Regions from separate parts of the Kribbella sp. NPDC048928 genome, predicted to be linked through region 1. Evidence: riboswitches for the same ligand, from Rfam matches in the RefSeq annotation. Region 1 holds a riboswitch; the other holds the start of a gene.
The links. Region 1 has a riboswitch for glycine ahead of ACGFI6_RS13420 (L-serine ammonia-lyase). Riboswitches for the same ligand answer to the same signal wherever they lie in the genome.

Region 1 (3,402 bases):
GGCAAGCAGGCTGCGGCCGACCTGGGCGCGCACTACCTGCCGCTGGACGTGACCAGCGACGAGTCCGTCGACGCTGCCGCCGAGCAGCTGGACACTCTCGACGTACTGATCAACAACGCCGGCATCCCCGGACCGCGCAAAGACGCCCGGGACTTCACCGCCGAGGACTTCCACCAGGTGTTCGACCTGAACGTGTACGGGCCGGTGCGGATGATCCGCCGGTTCCTGCCGCTCCTCGAGCGCAGCGCCAACCCGGTGATCGTCAACGTCTCCAGCGGTCTCGGTTCGATCGCGGCCGCCGTGAACCCCGACGCCGTCGCCACGGTGCCGGTCTGGGTGCCCACTCCGGCGTACGGTGCCTCGAAGGCAGCGCTCAACATGCTGACTGTGCAGTACGCGCGGCAGTTGCCGAACCTGCGGATCAACGTGGTCGACCCGGGCTACACCGCGACCGACTTCAACGGGCGCAGCGGCTACCAGACCATCGAGGAGGGCGCGGACATCATCGTCCGGCTCGCCACGATCGCCACGGACGGGCCGACCGCGGAGTACCTGTCGCTGCACGGCACCGTACCGTGGTGATCGTCAGCACTCGATGACGTTGACGGCGAGGCCGCCGCGGGACGTCTCCTTGTACTTGATCTTCATGTCCGCGCCGGTCTCGCGCATCGTCTTGATCACCTTGTCGAGCGTGACCACGTGTACGCCGTCGCCGTGCATCGCCATCCGGGCCGCGTTGATCGCCTTCACCGACGCCATCGCGTTCCGCTCGATGCACGGGATCTGCACCAGGCCACCGACCGGATCGCAGGTGAGGCCCAGGTTGTGCTCCATCGCGATCTCGGCAGCGTTCTCGACCTGCTGCGGCGTACCACCGAGGACCTCGCACAGCCCGGCAGCGGCCATCGAGCAGGCCGAGCCGACCTCGCCCTGGCAGCCGACCTCCGCGCCGGAGATCGACGCGTTCTCCTTGTAGAGCACGCCGATCGCACCGGCCGTGAGCAGGAACCGTACGGCGCCCGCCTCGGTCGACCCCGGCACGAACCGCCGGTAGTAATGCAGTACGGCAGGAATGATGCCGGCCGCACCGTTCGTCGGGGCGGTGACGATCCGCCCGCCGGACGCGTTCTGCTCGTTCACCGCGAGCGCGAACAGGTTCACCCAGTCCATCACCTTGAGCGGATCGACCGACCACGGGTCCTGGCTGAGCTTCTTGTGCAGCGCGTGCGCGCGGCGCGGCACCTTCAGGCCGCCGGGCAGGATGCCCTCGGTCTCGCAGCCCTCGCGGACGCAGTCCTGCATCACCTGCCAGATCCGCAGCAGGCCGTCGCGGATCTCGTCCTCGGTCCGCCAGGCCAGCTCGTTCGCGAGCATCACCTCGCTGATCGACAGCTGCGACTCGCGGCACCGGTCGAGCAGCTCCGCGCCGGTCCTGAACGGATACTTCAACGGCGTCGTGTCCGGCACGATCCGGTCGCCCGCGGCCGCGTTCTCGTCGACCACGAACCCGCCGCCGACCGAGTAGTACGTACGCTCCCGCAGCGCCGCGCCGGTCGCGTCCCGGGCGACGAAGATCATCCCGTTCGGGTGGTACGGGAGCGCCTTGCGCCGATGCATCACCAGGTCGGTGTTCTCGTCGAACGCGATCTCGTGGGTGCCGGCCAGCGCGATCTTCCCGCGTTCGCGGATCGTCTCGACGCGGGCGTCGACCGAGTGCGTGACCACGGTCTCCGGGTCGGCGCCCTCGAGACCGAGCAGCACCGCCTTGTTGCTGCCGTGCCCGTGCCCGGTCGCGCCGAGCGAGCCGAAGAGTTGCGACTGGACGGTCGTCGTCGCGGCCAGCAGGCCGTCGTCGGCGAGGCCGAGTGCGAAGGTGCGGGCGGCACGCATCGGTCCCACGGTGTGGGAGCTCGACGGGCCGATCCCGATACTGAACAGGTCGAAGACGCTGATCGCCATCGTGTGGAGGTTCCTTCCGGTCGCCGTTGACCGTTTGGTGTCCTCCCCGCTCTGTCAGACGGATGTCTTCCAGAGGTGCCTCGCCCGCGCGGTGAAGGTGCCTGAGAGATTCTTGGGGAGAGTTGCTCCTACGGCGCCCGGGTCCTGGGTGTCGCTCCCTGGCCCGGGTCTCTCCCGCACGGGTTCATGCGGCTGGTGCATAACTGACGTTGTGGACGGTACGGCGGTGGCGCGACCGCCGTCAATCCGGCCTCTCGAGTCCGACCCTAGCAAGTCCCCCAAGCCTCGACCGGGGTTGCGCGGGGCTCGTCCCTGATGCCCGCAGCAAGCGATTGCCGAAGGATCGAGGGCATGATTTTTCCCCGAAGCGTCCTCAGCGGCGCTCTGCTGCTCGGCGTCGCGGCCGCCGGGCTGACGACGCTCCCCGCAACGGCCGCGCCGCCCCGGGTGCACTGGACCGACTGCCAACCCGAGGGCGAGGACGATCCCGCCGTCGTCCGCGGCTCGCAGTGCGCGACCCTCCAACTGCCGGTCGACTGGCGGAACCCGGGCGGGCCGACGTTCGGCCTGGCGATCGCCCGCCGGACGGCCAAAGTCCCAGGCGAACGCGTCGGTACGTTGGTGTTCGGCCCGGGCGGTCCCGGCGACTCCGGGGTCGACCGGATCAAGACCGGGATGGACCGGTTCAGCGCCGACGTACAGGACCGTTTCGACGTCGTCAGCTTCGACCCGCGCGGCATCGCCCGCAGCAACCCGGTCACGTGCTCGGCCGACCTGCTGAGCAAGCAGCCGTCCCCGATCATCACCAGCGCGGCCGGTTTCCGTACGACGATCGACTACAACCGCCGGCTCGCCGCGGACTGCCGCAAGAACACCGGTCCGCTGTACGACCACATCGACACCTGGCAGACGGTGCGCGACGTCGACGCGATCCGCCGCGCGCTCGGTGAATCCACGATCTCGTTCCACGGCAGCTCGTACGGGACGCTGCTCGGGGCGCAGTACGCCGAGACGTACCCGAAGCGGGTCCGCGCGATGGTGGTGGAGAGCGTGCTCGACCACAGCTCACCGACGACGAAGTCGTTCCTCGACGTGCAGGCTGCGGCGGCGCAGGACTCGTTCGACGAGTTCGTGAAGTGGTGCGACGCGTCGACAGACTGTGCATTGCACGGGCAGGACATTCATGCGCTGTGGGCAGGCCTGCTGGCGCGGTCGAGTGATCCGTTCAAGCTGAGCTTCCAGGTGTTCAGGCTGCTCTACGACCCGGAGTGGTCCGCGCTTGCCGAGACGCTGAAGGACCTGAAAACCCCGTCGGCTGCCGCGGCGCCGACCGGGCTCGCCCAGAACCCGTTGGCGGTGTTCTGTCAGGACTGGAACCTTCCGGTCAAGGACTACCGCGAGTACGCCGCGCACCTGCAGCGGCTGGCGCGCAACAACCAGGAC
Region 2 (3,402 bases), on a different contig from region 1:
TCCGCGAACTCCGGCCAGGTCACCGGCTCCATCTCGGTGGTCGCGTTCAGCTTCATCGTGCAGGACCCGAGCGGGATCATCCCGCGGTCGAGCGCGTAGTCCTTGTCGGACAGCTTCCGCAGGTACCGCAGCATCGCGGTCTCGGACCGGTGCGTGTTGAAGACCGGGTGCGTCAGGTACTCCGTCGTCCGCGACACTGCGATGGCCGCCGCGCCGAGCGTGTCGTCGTACTGCCCGCCGAAGGACTGGCAGACCCGGGTCAGCGTCGCGACGTCGGTCTTCTCGTCACAGGAGATGCCGACGTGGTCCGCGTCGACGAGGCGCAGCCAGATGCCGTTCTGCCGGGCGGCGTCCACGACGTCGGCGGCGCGGCCCGGCACCCGGGCGAGCACGGTGTCGAAGAAGTCGTCGTGCACCACCTCGACGTCGCTGGCCCGCAGCGAGGCGGCGAGCTTGCCGGCGTACGCGTGCACGCGCTCCGCGATCGCGCGCAGACCCGCCGGCCCGTGGTAGACCGCGTACATCGAGGCGACCACCGCGAGCAGGACCTGCGCCGTACAGATGTTCGACGTCGCCTTCTCGCGACGGATGTGCTGCTCGCGCGTCTGCAGCGCCAGCCGGTACGCCGGGGCGCCGTCCGCGTCGACGGAGACGCCGACCAGTCGACCGGGCAAGGACCGCTCGAGGCCGGTCCGGACCGACATGAAGCCGGCGTGCGGACCGCCGTAGAACAGCGGTACGCCGAAGCGCTGCGAGGACCCGATGACGATGTCGGCGCCCGCCTCACCCGGCGCCTCGAGCACCGTCAGCGCAAGCAGATCGGAGGCGACGGCGACGAGCGTGTCGCGGTCGTGGGCCGCCGAGATCAGCGGCTTCAGGTCGCGGACGGCGCCGTTCGAGCCCGGGTACTGCACCAGGACGCCGAAGAAGTCGCCCTCGGGCAGCCCCTCGGTGGTGTCGTCGACGACAACCTCGATCCCGAGCGCCTGGGCGCGGGTCTGCACGACCGCGATCGTCTGCGCGAAGCAGTCGGCATCGACCAGGAAGCGGTCGGACTTACTCTTCCTGTTCGAGCGGTGCGCCAGCGTCATCGCCTCGGCGGCCGCGGTGCCCTCGTCGAGCAGCGACGCGTTCGCGGTCGGCAGACCGGTCAGGTCGGAGACGACGGTCTGGAAGTTCAGCAGGGCCTCGAGGCGGCCCTGGGAGATCTCCGGCTGGTACGGCGTGTAGGCGGTGTACCAGGCGGGACTCTCGACCACGCGGCGGACGATGACGGACGGCGTGAAGGTGCCGTAGTACCCCTGGCCGATCATCGAGGTGGCGATCGTGTTGCGGCCGGCGAGCTGGCGCAGCTCGGTCAGCGCGTCCACCTCGGAGGCCGGTTCGGGCAGCCGCAACGCCTCCGCGGAACGGATCGAGGCCGGGACCGCGGCGTCGACGAGCGCGTCCACGTCGTCGTACCCGAGGAGCTCGACCATCCGGGCGATCTCGTCCGGGCGCGGTCCGATGTGCCGGTCGGCGAAGGTCGCCGAAAGCTGCGGGGTGTCGTTCACTAGAGGCTCCGATGCTGACTGGATGCTGACTGTCGCTGCCGGGGGCCTCCCCCTCTGTCACGCGTCTGCGCTCCAGAGTCGCCTGCGACACTCGGTCCATGGGCCTGAGAGGTTCCGGGGAGGAATTGCCCCTTCGGCGCCCGATGACACGGGTCTCTCCCGAGTGCTGTGAACGGCTGCCTTGAGGCTACCAGGAATGTCAGGACAGTTCAGAACAGGTCAGAACAGCTCGGGCAGCAGGCTCCGGGCCGCGGGACGCGCCGCCGCGACCTGCTCGGCCGTTGCCGCCTGCATCGGCCAGCGCACCCGGGTGCCGACGTCGGCCCAGTCACCCACCGCGGCGAGGAACTTGTCCAGCGCCGGGTTCGAGAGGCCGGCCTTCTGCAGCGGTGCGACGTGCGCGGCGAAGAACTCCGCGATCCGGCGCTCGACGTCGAGGTCCTGAGCGGTGGCGACCGCGCCGTCGGGTGACAGCGCCGCCACGTTGGAGTAGCTGCCGTGTGCGCCGAGCAACGACATACTCGCCAGGAAATGCCCGGGCACGAAGATCGCCAGACCGGAGCGCACGGTCTCGTCGAACCAGGTCTTGTCGCCGCCTGCAGTCTTCAGCCCGATCAGACTCGGCACGGCCGCGGCGAGCTCGGCCAACTGCCGCGGCGCAACCGTCGTCTTCGCATGCGGCGGGTTGTACAACACGAGGGGCACATCTCCCGCCATCTCAGCCACCCGTCGCAGGAAGTCGAGCAGCTCGCCCGGGTTCAAAGGCAGCCAGTCCGGGACGATCAACTGGATCGCTCCGGGCGCCAGCTTCGCGGCCCGCTCGACACGGGACAGCTGCACCTGGGCGGACGGATGGCTGGCCCCGATCTGGAACGGCTTACCGGTCGCGGCCAGTACGTCGTTGATCCGATCGAACTCGTCCTCGGTCAGCGTCTGGAACTCCCCCGCCGTCCCGTGGGCGTACAGGCCGGCGACCTCGGACCGGCTCAGGACGTCCGCCTGAGCGGACAACCGGGCGAAGTCGATCGAGTCGTCGGCGTCCAGGGGTAACAACAAAGTCGCCCACACACCGCGGAGCGAGTCAGCAGTGAGTGGGCGCACAGGAAGAAACTAGATCACACCTGGCTCAGCCCGTCATGCGGGCACGACGGCGGGCGGCGAGTTCGTCCGTAGCGTGGTCGTCGGCCTCGTCCTCGCCGTGGCCGTCCGCACGCTCGGTCGGCAGCTCGGACAGCGAGCCCTCAACCTCCCGCCAGACACCGCCGAGCGCGATGCCGAACACGCCCTGGCCGCCGGCCAGCAGGTCGATGACCTCGTCCGGCGAGGTGCACATGTACACCGAGGCGCCGTCGCTCATCAGGGTGATCTGGGTCAGGTCGTCGAAGCCGCGCTTGCTCAGGTGCGCAATCGCGGTCCGGATCTGCTGCAGCGAGATCCCGGCGTCCAGCAGCCGCTTGATCACCTTCAGCAACAGTACGTCGCGGAACCCGTACAGCCGCTGCGTCCCGGAGCCGGTCGCCGGCCGGACCGACGGGGAGACCAGGCCGGTACGGGCCCAGTAGTCGAGCTGCCGGTACGTGATCCCGGCCGCGGCGCAGGCCGTCGGACCCCGGAACCCGACGTCCTCCGGCATCGGCCGCAGGTCGTCGTCGAACAGCAGACCCTGAACGCCGGCGGTTGCCGTGGCCTCGGCCATGGCTTCGGCGTGCGCGTCGGAAGCCGACTGCGCCGTCAGATCCGTGTCCCCGGTGCGTGTCACGCCTGAGCCTCCCTGGATACCGACTGGAACGAGTCATCTCCGTGGAGTGACAGCACTCCACGACTTCTTCACGGTAAGCCGCCGCCCGAG

Region 2: it holds a riboswitch for glycine, as region 1 does, so the genes downstream of both, gcvP (aminomethyl-transferring glycine dehydrogenase) here and ACGFI6_RS13420 (L-serine ammonia-lyase) in region 1, are expected to answer to the same signal.

Annotation. Positions count from the first base shown of each region.
Region 1 is NZ_JBICUC010000002.1:1,326,457-1,329,858, reverse strand. It holds gene ACGFI6_RS13425 (SDR family NAD(P)-dependent oxidoreductase) at 1-582, shown strand, start outside; gene ACGFI6_RS13420 (L-serine ammonia-lyase) at 586-1,959, opposite strand; glycine riboswitch at 2,039-2,146, opposite strand; gene ACGFI6_RS13415 (alpha/beta fold hydrolase) at 2,311-3,402, shown strand, end outside.
Region 2 is NZ_JBICUC010000003.1:662,328-665,729, reverse strand. It holds gene gcvP (aminomethyl-transferring glycine dehydrogenase) at 1-1,553, opposite strand, end outside; glycine riboswitch at 1,636-1,725, opposite strand; gene ACGFI6_RS16600 (dihydrodipicolinate synthase family protein) at 1,773-2,654, opposite strand; gene ACGFI6_RS16595 (MerR family transcriptional regulator) at 2,680-3,249, opposite strand.